Variovorax terrae: one gene and its partner. The protein of the gene in region 1 binds, or shares a complex with, the protein of each later gene. Links are inferred from orthologs where the notes say so. Each region holds a gene or a part of one and is shown in the gene's direction. Other genes may lie near its edges. The genes, in order: MMF98_RS18350 and MMF98_RS10015.

Region 1 (7,939 bases):
CGTGCGCGGCGAGGCGATCAACACCTCGACCACCTATGGCTACGACAGCGTGACCATGATGCAGGAAACCAAGACGACGATCTGCAACGTCGAGAAGGCCTGAGGCCAAGGAGACCGCAATGGCACGAATGAAATTCATCTGCGACGCCGAGCGCTGCATCGAATGCAACGGCTGCGTCACCGCCTGCAAGAACGAGAACGAGGTGCCCTGGGGCGTGAACCGCCGCCGCGTGGTCACGCTCAATGACGGCGTGCCCGGCGAGAAATCGATCTCGGTGGCCTGCATGCACTGCTCGGACGCGCCCTGCATGGCGGTCTGCCCGGTCAACTGCTTCTACCGCACGGAAGAAGGCGTGGTGCTGCACGACAAGGACGTCTGCATCGGCTGCGGCTACTGCTCCTACGCCTGCCCGTTCGGCGCGCCGCAGTTCCCGGCCCAGGGCACTTTCGGCGTGCGCGGCAAGATGGACAAGTGCACCTTCTGCGCCGGCGGCCCGGAAGTCCACGGCAGCGAGGCCGAGTTCGAGAAATACGGGCGCAACCGCCTCGCCGAAGGCAAGCTGCCGGCCTGCGCCGAGATGTGCTCGACCAAGGCCCTGCTGGCCGGCGATGGCGACGTGGTGGCCGACATCTTCCGCAACCGCGTGGTCCAGCGCGGCAAGGGCGCCGAGGTCTGGGGCTGGGGCACGGCCTACGGCTCGAAGCAGGCCGGCCAGCCGGGCGGAGCCAAATCGTGAGCCGCGCACTGCTTATGGCGGCGGCCCTGCTGGCGCTGGCCGCCTGTACCGAAAAACCGCAAACCGCCGGGGGCGGCCACCATGGCGCCCCGGCCTATGCCGGCACCGGCAGCAACTTCACGGCTGCCGGCTGGAAGCCCGGTGACAAAACCAGCTGGGAACAGGAAATCAAGGCCCGGATGCAACGCGGCCAGAACGAGTACAACAAGACAAACTGAGCTGGAGTCCTTATGAAACAAGCGATGGCAGCTATTGTTTTGGTAGCAAGCAGCGTGCTGGCATCGGCTTGGGCGCAATCCGTGGCCGCGCCGGCCACGGATGCGAAGGCGCCACCGGCAGGGGCCGCACCGGCAGCGCCTGCTGCAACGGGCGGCATCCAGGGCCAGAATATCTTCGAGGTCAAGCCAGACGCCAGTTCCGAGCCAAATTATGCGAGCCAGACCAATGCCGAGCGTGCCAAGGTGCAGCCCGGCAACAACGCGCCGATGTGGCGCCAGGTCAACTCGGGCACCGCGGGCTACAGCAGCCTGCCCATGCGCGAGGCGCCCGAGGCCGGCGTCCTGATCCAGCCCTTCGTGCAGTACCCGGGCTCGCGCCTGACCAATGCCGGCGAGGCCTGGCGGCAGGTGCGCAACCAGTGGATCATTCCCTACGGCGGCTCGCTGCTGCTGATCGTGGTGGTGGCGATCGGCCTGTTTTATGCCACCAAGGGCCCGATGGCGCTGCACGGGGCGAAGACCGGCCGCGTGATCGAGCGTTTCACCTATTTCGAGCGGGCTGCCCACTGGGTCAATGCCATCGCGTTCAGCGTGCTGGCGATCTCGGGGCTGGTCATGGCCTTCGGCAAGTTCTTCCTGCAGCCGGTGATCGGCGGCGCGCTGTTCGGCTGGCTGGCCTATGCGCTGAAGACCCTGCACAACTTCGCGGGCCCGCTGTTCGCGGTGTCGCTGGTGGTGGTGTTCTTCACCTTCCTGCGCGACAACCTGCCGCGCCGCGAGGACCTGACCTGGCTGCTCAAGGGCGGGGGCATGCTGTCGGGGCGCGAGGTGCCGTCGCACCGCTTCAACGCTGGCGAAAAGCTGGTGTTCTGGGGCGGCGTGTTCGCGCTGGGGATCGTGGTGGTGGGCTCGGGCTTCATGCTCGACAAGCTGATTCCCGGCATCGACTACACGCGCGGCGTGATGCAGGTGAGCCACATGGTCCACGCCACGGCCACCGTGCTCATGATGGCGCTGTTCCTCGGGCATATCTACCTCGGCACGATCGGCATGGACGATGCCTACCAGGGCATGAAAACCGGCTACGTCGACGAGACCTGGGCCAGGGAGCACCACGAGCTCTGGTACGACGACATCCAGGCCGGCAGGATTCCGGCCCAGCGCAGCGCGGAGGGCGCGCAGGCAGCCGGCGGCGCGCCGGTGCAGGTTTGAGGGGACACCATGAAGACGCTTGCAATTTCCGTCCTGTGCGCACTGGCCGCCACCGCCGCGCTGGCCAAGCTGCCGCCCCTGAGCGACGAGGCCAAGGCCAAGGCGGCCGAAGCCGCGGCCAAGACCGCCTGGAGCGGCAAGGTGGACGCCTGGCAGCTCTGCAAGGCCCAGGACCAGGTGGCGGCCTCCTATTTCAAGGCCGCCAAGGCCCAGGGCAAGGAGGCCAAGCCGCCCGCGGCCACACCCGCCTGTGCCGATCCCGGGCCATTCGCCTACGTGCCGCCCGAGGCCAAGCCGCCGGCAGCGCCAGTGGCTCCGTCGCCGCCGGGCAAGATGCCCTGAGCTGCGAGGGCTTCCCCCATGCTGAGGGGCTGGCCCAAGGCCACGCCGCGCGGCGGCCCTGCGTTTTGCAGTAGTCTCGCCCCATGCATCTGCCCGCACTGACCCAGGCGCGCGCGCCGCTGACCCGCGAGATCGACGTGGTCAACGAGCATGGCGAGCGCGAGACGATTTCCATTCCCGCCGAGCGAGCGCTCACCGTCTACGTGGACAAGCAGGAGCTGGTGACGCTGATGACCCTCGGCGCCTACCCCGAACTGCTGGTGCTGGGCTATCTGCGCAACCAGCGGCTGGTGCGGTCGGCCGGGCAGATCGAGTCGATCACGGTCGATTGGGAGGTCGGCGCCGCGGCCGTCAAGACGCGCTCGGGCATCGAGCGCCTTAAGGAGCGCACGGCCCGGCGCGTCATCACCACCGGCTGCGGCCAGGGCAGCGTGTTCGGCGGGCTGATGGATGAGGTCGATGCCATCCAGTTGCCCGAGGCCGTGCTGACGCAGGCGCAGCTCTACGGCATCGTCAATGCGATCCGCCTGCAGGAGAGCACCTACAAGTCGGCCGGCTCGGTGCACGGCTGCGCCCTGTTCCGCGGCGAGGAGATGCTGATCTTCGTGGAGGACGTGGGCCGCCACAACGCGATCGACACCATCGCGGGCTGGATGTGGCTGCAGGACGAGGCCCCCGCGCCCGGCGCTGAGAGGCCCTCGCCGGCTGCCGGCATGCAGGGCGGCGACAAGGTGTTCTACACCACGGGACGGCTCACCAGCGAGATGGTCATCAAGTCGGCGCAGATGGGCGTGCCCGTCGTGGTCTCGCGCAGCGGTATCACGCAGATGGGGCACGAGGTCGCGCAGCGGCTCGGCCTGTGCGCGATCGGCCGGGCGACGAACCGGCACTTCCTCTGCTACTCGGGGGCGCAGCGCCTGCGGCTGCAGCCCGAGCTGGCCGGCGCCAAGCTGCGCGCCGCGGCCTGAGACCGTCAGAGCGTTCTGGGAGAGCGTGACAGGCCCTGAAGCCCCGGGGCCTGGCAGGCCAAGTGATTTGAGCTAAGGTAGCGCCCATGAAGACTTCCTCCTGGCGCCTGGGTTGGCGCACGCTGTGGCGCGACCTGCGCGCGGGCGAGTTGCGCCTGCTGATCGTGGCCGTGACATTGGCCGTGGCCGCGCTGACGGCGGTCGGCTTCTTTGCCGACCGGCTCAAGGGCGGCCTGCAGCGCGATGCGCGCCAGCTGCTGGGCGGCGACGCCGTGGTGTCCAGCGACAACCCGACACCGCAGGCCTTCATTGACCGCGCCCGCGCGCAGGGGCTGCAGGGCGTGACCACGATCGGTTTCCCCACCATGGGGCGGGCCAGCGATGCGCAGGGCGGCGCCAGCAAGCTGGTGGCGCTCAAGGTGGTGGAGGCCGGCTACCCGTTGCGCGGCAACCTGAGCGTGGCGTCCGAACCCGGCTTGCCCGGCGCGGCCACGCGCGACATCCCGGCGCGCGGCGAGGCCTGGATCGATGCGCCCCTGCTCGATGCCCTGGACCTGAAGATGGGCGACTCGCTGCTGCTGGGCGATGCGCAGTTGCGCATCGGCCGCATCATCGTGGTCGAACCCGACCGCGGCGCCGGCTTCATGAGCTTCGCGCCGCGCGTCATGATCAACCGTGGCGACCTGGACGCCACCCATCTGGTGCAGCCGGCAAGCCGCCTGACCTGGCGTTTTGCCGTGGCCGGCCCCGAGCGGGAGGTCAGGAGCTTTTCCCTGTGGGCGACGGAGCAGGCCAAGCAGCCCGAGGTGCGCGGCGTGCGCGTCGAGTCGCTGGAAGGCGGCCGCCCCGAGATGCGGCAGACGCTGGACCGCGCCGAGAAATTCCTCAACCTCGTGGCGCTGCTGGCGGCGCTGCTGAGCGCGGTGGCGGTGGCGCTGGCCGCGCGCGGCTTTGCGGCCAACCACCTGGACGATTGCGCCATGCTGCGCGTGCTGGGGCAGAGCCAGCGCACCATTGCGCTGAGCTATGCGTTCGAGTTCGCGCTGATCGGCCTGTTCGCCAGCGGCCTGGGCGTGGCGCTGGGCTTCGCCGTGCACTACGTGTTCGTGGCCTTGCTGGCCGGCCTCGTGGAGGCCGCGCTGCCGGCGGCGAGCCTGTGGCCGGTGGCGTTCGGCCTCGGCATCGGCCTCACGCTGCTGTTCGCCTTCGGCCTGCCGCCGGTGCTGCAGCTGGCCCAGGTGCCTCCGCTACGCGTGATCCGCCGCGACGTGGGCGGCCTCAAGCCCGCCTCGCTGGCGGTGCTGGGCATCGGCGTGGCCGGCTTTGCGGCGCTGCTGGTGGCCGTGAGCAGCGACCTGATGCTGGGCCTGATCGCCGTGGGCGGCTTTGCCGCGGCGGTGGCGGTGTTCGCCTCCCTGAGTTGGCTGGCGGTCAAGCTGCTGCGCGCGAGCGTCAACGAGGCCACGGCGCCGCGCTGGCTGGTGCTGGCCACGCGCCAGATCTCGGCGCGCCCGGCCTATGCGGTGGTGCAGGTCAGCGCGCTGGCGGTGGGCCTGCTGGCGCTGGTGCTGCTGGTGCTGCTGCGCACCGACCTCATCAGCAGTTGGCGCCAGGCCACGCCGCCCGATGCGCCGAACCGCTTCGTCATCAACGTGATGCCCGAGCAGAGCGATGCCTTCCAGCGGGCACTGCGCGACGGCGGCGTGAAGAAGTTCGACTGGTACCCGATGATCCGCGGCCGGCTGGTGGCCGTGAACGGCAAGACCGTCACGCCCGACGACTATGCCGAAGACCGCGCCAAGCGGCTGGTGGACCGCGAGTTCAACCTGTCGAACAGCGCCGCGCAGCCGCCGCACAACGAGATCGTGGCCGGCCGCTGGGCGCCGGAGGAGGCGGGCGCCATCAGCGTGGAGGAGGGCATTGCCAAGACGCTGGGCCTGCGCCTGGGCGACACGCTGCGCTTCGACATCGGCGGCCAGCAGATGGATGCCAGGATCACCTCGCTGCGCAAGGTGGACTGGGGCTCGATGCGCGCCAACTTCTTCGTGATCTACCCGGTGAGCCAGCTCGAGAACGTGCCCGCCACCTACCTGGGCGCGTTCAAGGCGCCCGACACCAAGGGCTTCGACAACGCCCTGGTGCGGGCTTTTCCCAACATCACCAATGTGGACATGACCAGCACCATTACCCAGGTGCAGCGCGTGCTCGACCAGGTGATTCGCGCCGTGGAGTTCCTGTTCGGCTTCACGCTGGCGGCCGGCCTGGTGGTGCTGTTCGCCGCCGTGACGGCCACGCGCGAGGAGCGCGCGAGAGAGTTCGCCATCATGCGCGCGGTCGGCGCCCGGGGCAGCCTGCTGCGCCAGGTGCAGCGCGCCGAACTGGCGGGCGTCGGCCTGCTGGCGGGTTTTCTGGCCAGCCTCGTGGCCATGGCGGTGGGCTGGGCCCTGGCCCGCTATGCCTTCGAGTTCACCTGGACCGCCTCGCCGCTGGTGCCCGTGGCGGGCGCGCTGGCGGGCGCCGTGCTGGCGCTAGCCGCCGGCTGGTGGGGCCTGCGCGAGGTGCTGCGCCGCCCCGTGGTGGACACCTTGCGGCGGGCCGCTGAATAAAGGTTTGGGAGTTGGTTGCTATGAATTGAATAGCATGAAATGACCGCCCGACAAGGACATCGACCACTTTTCATCATGAATCTGCAAGAAAAACCGCCTTTTGCCACGCCCTTCGAATGGATCGGGGGCGAAGAGCGCGTGCGCCTGCTGGTGGACCGCTTCTACGACCTCATGGACCTGGAGCCCGGCTACGCCGCCCTGCGCGCCGCGCACGGCAGCACGCTGAGCAACGCCCGCCAGCGCCTGTTCTGGTTCTTGTGCGGCTGGCTGGGCGGCCCGCAGCACTACACCGAGCGTTTCGGGCATCCGCGCCTGCGCGCGCGCCACCTGCCGTTTGCCATCGGCATCAGGGAGCGCGACCAGTGGCTGGGCTGCATGGACCAGGCCATGGGCGAAACCGGCGTGGACGAAGCGCTGCGCGCGCGGCTGCGCGAGAGCTTCTTCCAGACGGCGGACTGGATGCGCAACCGGGGCGAGCACCACGAGCAGGCCGCCAGCGCCTGAGGCTGCCGGCTGACGCGCAGGCGATCCGCCTGGCTGGGCGGTCTGCGGTACACCCCTTCCGAAGAGCCCTCGCGGCCGAGCCTGCCTCGGCAGGGGGGGGGGGGGCCATTGCGCCTGATCTATCGCCATCCGCCGCGGGCCGCTTGCCTCCAGCCGGAGCCGGGATGGCTCGATCTCAGCTATTTTTCAAGAAACCTGATTGCATGCTGACTTGATTCAGTCAAGCCCCTGAGTGAACCGTTTGGCGGTCAAGAAGAACCGCTTGTCTGGTTTCTGATGTTTCGGGGCGTTTGTCCTTTAAATGGAAAAATTACCCATTTATACTTTTTGACATGACTGCCCGTGGCGCCCACCTCTTTTTTCGAGAATCCATGCGCGAAGACGACGATCCGCGGGGCGTGACCAACGACCCCTCTTTTCTTCCCGGCCGGTCCGTGGATGTGCAGGCGCAGACCGTGATGCGGCCGCTGGTGACCTGGCTGCTGCGCTCGGGCGTGGGCTACGCCGAATTTGCGCGAGCCCTGAAGCCGCTGTTCCTGGAATGTGCGCAGGCTGAGCTGGCCCAGATCGGCGGCAAACAGACGGACTCGGCGATCAGCCTGCTGTCGGGCCTGCACCGCAAGGACGTGCGGGAGCTGCTGGCCCGGGGGCCGTCCGAGGCTGCGCCGGAGCTGCCGTCCGTGGGACGTTCGACGCCGGCCAACGAGGTGGTGACGCGCTGGCTGGTCAGTGGCTGGCCGGAGGCGCTGCCTTTCGTCAGCCCCGACCCGGGGCTGGAGCCGTCTTTCACCGAGCTGGTCCGCTCCGTGTCGCGGGACACCCATCCCCGCTCCCTCCTGAAGGAGTTGCTGCGGCTGGGCGTGGCCGAGGAGGCCGACGGCCTGGTGAGCCTGCGGCGCCAGGCGTTCGTGCCCGATGCCAAGCACGAGGAGGCGCGCCAGCTGCTGGCCGAAAGCGTGGCCGACCACCTTGCCGCGGGCGTGCACAACCTCACGGCCCCTGGCGCCAAAAAATTCCTGGAGCAGAGCGTTTTCGCCGACGGATTGAGTGCCGAGTCGGCCCGGGCGCTGGAACAGCTGGCCAACGGCCTGTGGCGCGATGTGCTGAAGGCCATGGTCGAGGCGGCCGTGCCCCTGTGCGAAAAGGACGAGCCTCGGGGAGGCAGCCACCGCATCCGGCTCGGCATGTTCTGCCTGAGCGCGCCGATGCAGCCGGCCGCAGCCGATGGGCCGGAGGCTGAGCCGGCAGCGCCCGCTGCGCGGTCTGAGGGGGAAGGGGTGGCGCCATGAGCGCGGTCTACTTCCTTTGCCATGGCATCGAGGCCATCGCGCGGCGCTGGCCGGTGTGGACGC
Region 2 (7,772 bases), on another replicon or contig:
AAATAGGTAGTCCTCCAATTAAGCCAGATGCAACCATCTGCCCAATCAAGTAGGTGGTTAGCACGCTTACCAAAACATTAATAGAAATCCATCCGAGTCTTTGGTCAAAAGTAAGCCCATCGTCGGTGGCAATCATCCCCACTTGAATACCCAACCCGGCCCATCCCAATCCCGCTGAAGCTTCGACGAGCTATTGTTACTACTTCAGTGCCTCGAAAAAGAAGAACTTCCTGGACAAAAGGGTGATTTTTCAAACTACTCATCCTCTTCGTTTCTCCTTTCTTGTGGTCATTTTTTTCTAAAAATTACCCCCCAAAAAAGAGCATCAATCAAAATAATAACTATTAGCCCTCCGAAAAAACAGCGCTTTTTCCATTTCATTCGCCTCCACCAGATTGACCATTTGAGTACGCCTTAGTAAATTTCGAATCTGTAAAGTTCCTCAGTCGTTGCGAGAAAAGCAGTGTCAGCGCAAGCACCGCTGCCGCCGCAACAAAGGCATGGAACGCTATCAAGATAAACATAGATGCAAATAGGACGGCACCGCTTAAGGAAAAAAGCGCCGCCAGATATCTAAACGTCGAAAAGAGGCCAAAATATTGCGGGAGATTCACATTATCTCAATCGATGAAAGCGGAAGTGACTATCGCAGCACCGATTGAATAGGCCGCCAGTCCAATCAGTCCAGATATTGCTAAGACCGAGGTCAACAGTATCGCAGCAATCAAAGCGAGGACCACAAAGCCATTCAATACGAGCCACCTCCCGTTTGCGCCGCCCTCAATCAGGTAGCCGCCCGCCCCAATAGCAGGATCAATGAGCGTGAACCCTGCTCCTGCCCACTCATCTTGTGTAATTAGAGCTTCATGGATTGTTACTTCGTAGCCGACGTCTAACGCCCGTTGGACTCGATTTTTGGTTGCTTCGCTGTGCGCCGACAGGCTAGCAGTCACAATATTCGAATTGTTAGCCGCCCAGGCTAGTATCTTTGATACCGGTCTGCGCAATCCGGTGCAGGTGCTAGGGCTGCGGATCGCCACCGGGCCTCACGGATGCGGTCGAGCGCCTGCTGCATGTGGCTAGCGCTCCTGCCTCCACTGCCTTGCTCATGAAGATGAACGCCGAAGAAACCGCTGCCATCGATTCACTGCACTTGGACAGCTCGGCCGGAATCTTTCCGGAATGGCTGGCGCGTTGCAGCGTGTGCATCACCTCGCTGCGACTGAGGGCGCGCCCCGCCTCCGAGCCAAGCGGCGAGCTCAAGAAGTAACCCACCGGATAAGTCGTGCGCAGCAGCTAGCCGACTTGCCCCCCTGCGCCGTAGCTCACCTGGCCGCGTGCGTCCGATCTGAAGCAGGTGAAGACTCGTACGGCACCGCACTGCCCGATGAGCGCAGGGGCTGCAATGCGCACCAGTTCGTTGTAGGCTTCCGCACCCGCCTGCAGCCAGCCGCGAACCTCGCCGCTCATGTGCGCTGGCGCAGGGCTTCGTACAGGCAGACGCCGCTGGCCACCGACACGTTGAGGCTCTCCACCGCGCCGGCCATCGGAATGCTCACCAGTTCGTCGCAGGTCTTGCGCGTGAGCTGGCGCATGCCGTCGCCCTCGGCGCCGAGCACCAGCGCGACCGGGCCTTTCAGGTCCACCTGGTAGAGCGTCCTGGGCGCGTCGTCGCTGGTGCCGATGCACCAGATGTTGCGCTCCTTGAGCTCGCCCAGCGTGCGCGCGAGGTTGGTCACCATGAAGTACGGCACCGTCTCGGCCGCGCCGCTGGCCACTTTGGCCACGGTGGCGTTGATGCCCACCGCGTGGTCCTTGGGCGCGATCACGGCATGCGCGCCGGCGCCGTCGGCCACGCGCAGGCAGGCGCCCAGGTTGTGGGGGTCGGTCACGCCGTCGAGCACCAGCAGCAGCGGCGGCCCGGCGAGCTGGTCCAGCAGGTCGTCCAGCGACTTCACCTGCGCCACCGCCTCCACCCGCGCGGCCACGCCCTGGTGGCCATGGCTGCCGGCCAGCTTGGACAGGCGCAGGCCGTCGGCCTCGATCAGGCGCGCGCCGGCCTCCTTGGCGCGCTCGATGAACTGCCGCATGCGCGCGTCGCGGCGCGTCGGCTCGTAGTAGATCTCGATGATGGATTGCGGCGCGGTCTTCAGGCGCACGCCCACGGCATGGAAGCCGAACAGGACTTTGGGGGAGGACATGCCATGATTATCCGCGCTGGCCCAGGGTCAAACCGCACAGCTCCGGCGTTAAAAATGCCCTGCACGGCGGCAATGGGCTCTCTAGAATGGGCAGCTCTTGATGAGAGCGAAGGATCGTGCGTGAGCTTGAGTTTCCAGTTCAACCGGGTGCCGGCCACCCTGCTGCCGGCCGGCTCCGTGCCCGGGCCGGGCGCCTGAGCCGCCCCGGCCTTGCCGCCTTCGCCTGCTCCATGACATCCGCGGGATCCCCGTTTCAATGAACCCGGAACCCGCCTCCCCCCCGCCGACGGAGCGGCCCGGGGCCCTGAGCCGCAACGTGGTGGTCACGCTGCTGTATGCCAGCCTGGCGGGCCTCTCGCGCTACACGGCCGCGCAGCAGGAGGGGCTGCGGGCGCGCTTTGGCGAGCTCGTGCGCAAGGCCCTGCTGGGCCTGGACAACTCGCCCCGCATCGTGATGGACAGCGCCGACGGCACCTCCGTCTGCTTCCTCGGCGACCCGGAAGAGGCGCTGTTGTCGGCGCGGCTGCTGCGCGACCTGCTGGTGCAGCGCTACAGCCGCATGCTGTCGGCGCGCATCGGGCTGCACCTGGGGCCGGTGCGCCTGGTGAGCGGCGCCGCCGAGCGCACCAACGTGCTGGGCGACGGCATCAACGTGGCGCAGCGCGTCATGGATTTCGCCCAGCCCAACCAGATCGTGGTGTCGCGCGCCTACCATGACCTGCTGGCGCGGCTGTGCGAGCAGGAGGCCGGCCACCAGTTCGACCCGCTGGGGCCGCATCTGGACAAGCACCTGCGGGCGCACGAGATCTACGCCGTGCTGCCGCCGCAGCCCCGGCCGCCCGCACCCGCGCCGGACCAGTCCCAGCTCGAGCACACCTCGCCGCAGCGCGGCCTGGCGGTGCCGGCCCCCGACGTGGTGGCCGCCATCGAAAGCGAGCTGGAACGGCTCATCGGCCCGCTGGCGCGCGTGCTCGTGCACAAGGCGCTGCCGCGCGTCGTCAGCACCCAGGCATTGCGCGAGCTGCTGGCCTGCGCCATCCCGGACGCCGCCGCGCGCGACAATTTTGCCAACCTGCGGGCGGCGGGCGGGCGCCCGGCCTGAGCCCGGACGCTATCAAAACCATAGCTGCCGAGAACCGCGGGACAAGGACATCGCCCCGATTCAGTCCTGATTTCTGGAAATCCGCCCGGCCTCGATGGTGATGCGGTGCTCGCAGCGCGCCGCGATGCCGCGGTCGTGCGTGACCAGCACCAGCGTCGTGCCCAGCTCGCGGTTGAGGTCGAACATCAGCTCCATCACCTTCTCGCCGGTGGCGAAGTCGAGGCTGCCGGTGGGCTCGTCGGCCAGCAGCACGGCCGGCTGCACCACGAAGGCGCGGGCCAGCGCCACGCGCTGCTGCTCGCCGCCCGACAGCACCTTGGGGTAGTGGCCCAGGCGCTCGCCCAGGCCCACGCGCGCCAGCATCTCGGTGGCGGCGCGGCGCGAGTCGCGACGGTCCGCCAGCTCCAGCGGCAGCATCACGTTCTCCAGCGCCGTGAGGTTGCCCATGAGCTGGAAGCTCTGGAACACGAAGCCGACCTTCTGCGCGCGCAGCGCGGCGCGCTCGTCCTCGTCGATGGCGAACAGGTCCTGCCCGGCCAGCCGCACCGTGCCGCGCGTGGGCGTGTCCAGCCCCGCGATGATGGACAGCAGCGTGCTCTTGCCCGAGCCCGAGGCGCCCACGATGGCGGCGGTCTCCCGCGGCGCCAGCCGGAAATCAATATCGCGCAAAATGTCGAGCGTGCCGGTGGAATCGGTCACGGACTTGTGGACATGCTCCACGGCGATGATCGGCCCGGCCGCGCCGGCGGCCTCCAGGGAAGGCCGCGACGCGGAGGGAACACCGGTTTCGAACAGGGTTTCGGGCATGAAAGGCTCAGTTTTGAATCGACGACACTTTATCGCGGCCGCCGCCTGCGGCCCGGCTCTGTGGGCATTCGCCGCGCCGGCCCCGCCGACGGGCAAGACCATCCTGATCCTGGGCGACTCGCTCAGCGCCGAGTATGGCCTGAAACGCGGCAGCGGTTGGGCGGCCCTGCTGGCGCAGCGCCTGGCGGCGCAGAAAATCCCGGCCCAGGTGGTCAACGCCAGCATCAGCGGCGACACCACCTCGGGCGGGCGCTCGCGGCTGGGCGCGCTGCTGGCGCAGCACAAGCCGGCGGTGGTGGTGATCGAGCTTGGCGGCAACGACGCGCTGCGCGGCCTGCCGCTGTCCATGACCGAGGACAACCTGAACCAGATGACCGAGGCCGCGCAGCAGGCCGGCGCCAAGGTGCTGCTGGTGGGCATGCAGGTGCCGCCCAACTACGGCGCCGACTACGGCAACCGCTTCGCAGCGCTGTTCGGCAAGGTGGCCCAGGCGCGCAAGGCGGCCGTGGTGCCGTTCTTCCTCAAGGGCATCGCCGACGGCCCCGATCCCACCCGGCTGTTCCAGGCCGACCGCATCCACCCGCGCGAAGAGGCGCATCCCGCGATGCTGGACAACGTGTGGCCTGAGCTGAAAAAGCTGCTGCGGTGAGCGTGCACACCATTCCCGCCGCCGAAGCCCTGCGGCGCCTGGGCGACGGGCCGGACGGCTTCAGCGCCGTGATCGACGCGCGCAGCGAAGGCGAATTCGCGCTCGACCACCTGCCCGGCGCGCTGAACTGGCCCTCGCTCGACGACGAGCAGCGCAAGCTCATTGGCACCCTGTACAAGCAGGTCAGCCCGTTCGAGGCGCAAAAGCGCGGCGCCGCGCTGGTGGCGGCCAACATCGCGCGCCACATCGAGCGCGAGGTGCTGGACAAGCCCAAGCACTGGCGCCCGCTGGTCTACTGCTGGCGCGGCGGCAAGCGCAGCGGCTCGCTGGCGCTGGTGCTGGGCCAGATCGGCTTTCGCGTGACGCTGATCGAAGGCGGCTACAAGGCCTTTCGCGGCGCCCTGCTCGAAGCCCTGCCCGGTGCGGCCGCTCGGCTGCGCTACCAGGTGATCTGCGGCCCCACCGGCTCGGGCAAGACCCGGCTGCTGGCCGCGCTGGCCGAGGCCGGCGCCCAGGTGCTCGACCTGGAGGCGCTGGCCAGCCACCGCAGCTCGGTGCTGGGCAGCATTCCGGGCCAGCCGCAGCCTAGCCAGAAGCGCTTCGACACGCTGGTGTGGGACGCGCTGCGGCACTTCGACCCGGCACGCCCGGTGTTCGTGGAAAGCGAGAGCAAGAAGGTCGGCAACCTCGCCGTGCCCGGCGACCTGATCGCGGCCATGCGCGCCAGCCCCTGCCTGAGCCTGGAGCTGCCCGACGACGAGCGCGTGGCGCTGCTGCTGGAAGACTACGATTTCTTCGCGCGCGACACCGCGCTGTTCTGCGAGCGGCTCGATGCGCTGGTGGAGCTGCGCGGCAAGGCCGTGGTGCAGGGCTGGAAAGACCACCTGCACGCCGGGCGCATCGACACCGTGGTGCGCGAGCTGCTGGCCCGGCACTACGACCCGGGCTACGAGCGCTCGATGCAGAACAACTTCAGCCACTACGATGCTGCAAAAACCATAGCAGCCGTTGACCGCTCGGCGCGGACCCTGGCCGCTTTGGCCCAGAAAATCATCGAGGAGACACCATGATGCGCAAGCTGTTCCTGGTGCTGGGCGCCCTGCTCGCGCTGCTGGCCGCCTACCTGTGCCTGTGGCCGGTGCCGATCGAGCCCGTGAGCTGGAACGCCCCCGTGCCGCCGGGCTACACGGGGCCGTATGCCGTCAATCAGCGGCTGGCCGGGCTGCGCACCATCTCCCTGGGCCAGGAAAGCGGCCCCGAGCATGTCGCGATCGGCCGCGACGGCCGGCTATACACCACGGTGGCCAGCGGCAACATCCTGCGCATGGCGCCCGACGGCAGCGCGCAGGAGGTGTTCGTGAACACCGGCGGGCGCGTGCTGGGGTTCGACTTCGACGCCGCCGGCAACCTGATCGCCGCCGACGCCTACCGCGGCCTGCTCTCCATCGCGCCCGACCGGAAGATCACGATGCTGGCCGACCGCGTCAACGGCGAGCCGATCCGCTATGCCGACGCCGTGGTGGTGGCGCGAAGCGGCCGGATGTATTTCAGCGATGCCTCGACGCGCTTCGGCGCTCGCGAATGGGGCGGCACCTTCGAGGCCAGCGTGCTCGACATCCTGGAGCAGTCGGCCACCGGCCGCATCCTCGAATACGACCCGGCCACCCGCGCGGTGCGCGTGGTGGCGCGCGGGCTGAGCTTCGCCAACGGCGTGGCGCTGGGGCAGGACGAGCAGACCCTGTTCGTGAGCGAGACCGGCCGCTACCGCATCTGGAAGATCGCGCTCGAGGCGCGCGACCTGGACATCACCCAGGCCAGCCCGCTGGCGCAGCTGCTGTTCGACAACCTGCCGGGCTACCCCGACAACCTGATGCGCGGGCGGGACGGAAAGATCTGGGTCGGGCTGGTCAAGCCGCGCAACGCCACGGTCGACCGGCTGGCCTCGCAGCCCTTCATGCGCCGGCTCACGCTGCGCCTGCCGCGCGCGATGTGGCCGATCCCGCCGGCCTATGGCCACGTGATGGCATTCACGGAAGCGGGCCGGGTGGTGGCGGATCTGCAGGACCCGTCAGGGGCCTACCCCGAAACCACGGGCGTCACGGAAACGGCCGACCGGCTCTATATCCAGAGCCTGCATGCCCATGGGCTGGGCTGGCTGCCTCGATAAGGCGGGTAAGGCAGATCAGGATTGCGCGGGGGTGTCGGGCGGCGTGCCCGGTGCGGCGGGATCAGCGGGCGCGGCGTCTTCCGGCGCTTCCTCACCCTCGACGGCTCCGCCAGTCTTCAACTCGGCCTTGCGCTTGAGCTTTTCTTCCTTCTTGCGCTTCTTGGCGAGTTCTTTCTGGCGTTTTTCGTAACCGTAGTTGGGTGTGGCCACTGTTCGATCCGTTTCTTTGTATCCGCTGTATTGAAGCGCCCAATGTAAGCGATAAACATGCCCGCGCCAGCGCGGGCCCCGAAATTTACATACAGGCCAGCGCCTGCGCCAGATCGGCCTGCAAGTCCTGCGGCACCTCCAGCCCGACCGAGAAGCGCACCAGCACGCCCCGGTGCGGCCAGGTGCCGAGGCTGGCGTCGCGCATGGCGGCCATGTCGTACGGCACCACCAGGCTGATCGGCCCGCCCCACGAGTAACCGAGCTTGAACAGCCGCAGGCCGTCGCAGAAGCGGTCCACCTGCGGCGTGCCGTAGCGCTCGTGGAACACCACCGAGAACAGCCCGGCCGCGCCGTCGCGCGCGCCGCACAGCGCGCGCCAGTGCGCATGGCCCGGCGAGCCTTCGAGCGCCGGGTGCAGCACCTGCGCGATCTCGGGCCGCCCCTGCATCCAGCGCGCCAGCTCGCGCGCCGCGCGGTCGTGCGCCTGGTAGCGCAGCGCCAGGCTCGGCAGCGAGCGCAGCAGCAGCTCGGCATCGTTGCCGGCCACGCCCAGGCCCAGGCGCATGTGGGTCAGCTTCAGGCGCATGTGCAGGGCCGGATCGCGCGTGATGACGCTGCCCATCAGCACATCGCCGC

Evidence for each region.
Region 2: the proteins of MMF98_RS18350 (region 1) and MMF98_RS10015 are in contact, whole or in part, in a cryo-EM structure (PDB 9GE8), measured with the Escherichia coli proteins. The link is inferred for Variovorax terrae from one-to-one orthologs.

Annotation. Positions count from the first base shown.
Region 1 is NZ_JALGBI010000002.1:608,988-616,926, forward strand. What follows is about bases 3,165-6,323. They hold MMF98_RS18350 (ABC transporter permease), read left to right. Parts: upstream 3,165-3,563; coding sequence 3,564-6,083; downstream 6,084-6,323. Other genes in these bases: MMF98_RS18345 (formate dehydrogenase accessory sulfurtransferase FdhD), read left to right, coding at 3,165-3,477; MMF98_RS18355 (group II truncated hemoglobin), read left to right, coding at 6,159-6,323. In the rest of the region: MMF98_RS18320 (formate dehydrogenase subunit alpha), read left to right, coding at 1-103; fdh3B (formate dehydrogenase FDH3 subunit beta), read left to right, coding at 120-737; MMF98_RS18330 (hypothetical protein), read left to right, coding at 752-955; MMF98_RS18335 (formate dehydrogenase subunit gamma), read left to right, coding at 968-2,167; MMF98_RS18340 (hypothetical protein), read left to right, coding at 2,177-2,509; more of MMF98_RS18345, read left to right, coding at 2,593-3,164; more of MMF98_RS18355, read left to right, coding at 6,324-6,587; MMF98_RS18360 (DUF6502 family protein), read left to right, coding at 6,920-7,876; MMF98_RS18365 (hypothetical protein), read left to right, coding at 7,873-7,939.
Region 2 is NZ_JALGBI010000001.1:2,119,808-2,127,579, forward strand. Bases 2,942-5,933 are described here. They hold MMF98_RS10015 (arylesterase), read left to right. Parts: upstream 2,942-4,108; coding sequence 4,109-4,759; downstream 4,760-5,933. Other genes in these bases: MMF98_RS10005 (DUF8082 domain-containing protein), read left to right, coding at 2,942-3,303; MMF98_RS10010 (ABC transporter ATP-binding protein), read right to left, coding at 3,364-4,110; mnmH (tRNA 2-selenouridine(34) synthase MnmH), read left to right, coding at 4,756-5,829; MMF98_RS10025 (SMP-30/gluconolactonase/LRE family protein), read left to right, coding at 5,826-5,933. Also shown: MMF98_RS09980 (hypothetical protein), read right to left, coding at 1-136; MMF98_RS09985 (hypothetical protein), read right to left, coding at 378-614; MMF98_RS09990 (hypothetical protein), read right to left, coding at 621-953; MMF98_RS09995 (hypothetical protein), read left to right, coding at 1,109-1,270; 23S rRNA (guanosine(2251)-2'-O)-methyltransferase RlmB, read right to left, coding at 1,467-2,201; more of MMF98_RS10005, read left to right, coding at 2,458-2,941; more of MMF98_RS10025, read left to right, coding at 5,934-6,926; MMF98_RS10030 (hypothetical protein), read right to left, coding at 6,942-7,136; MMF98_RS10035 (PLP-dependent transferase), read right to left, coding at 7,222-7,772. UniProt on the Escherichia coli protein: TesA is a multifunctional esterase that can act as a thioesterase, lysophospholipase and protease.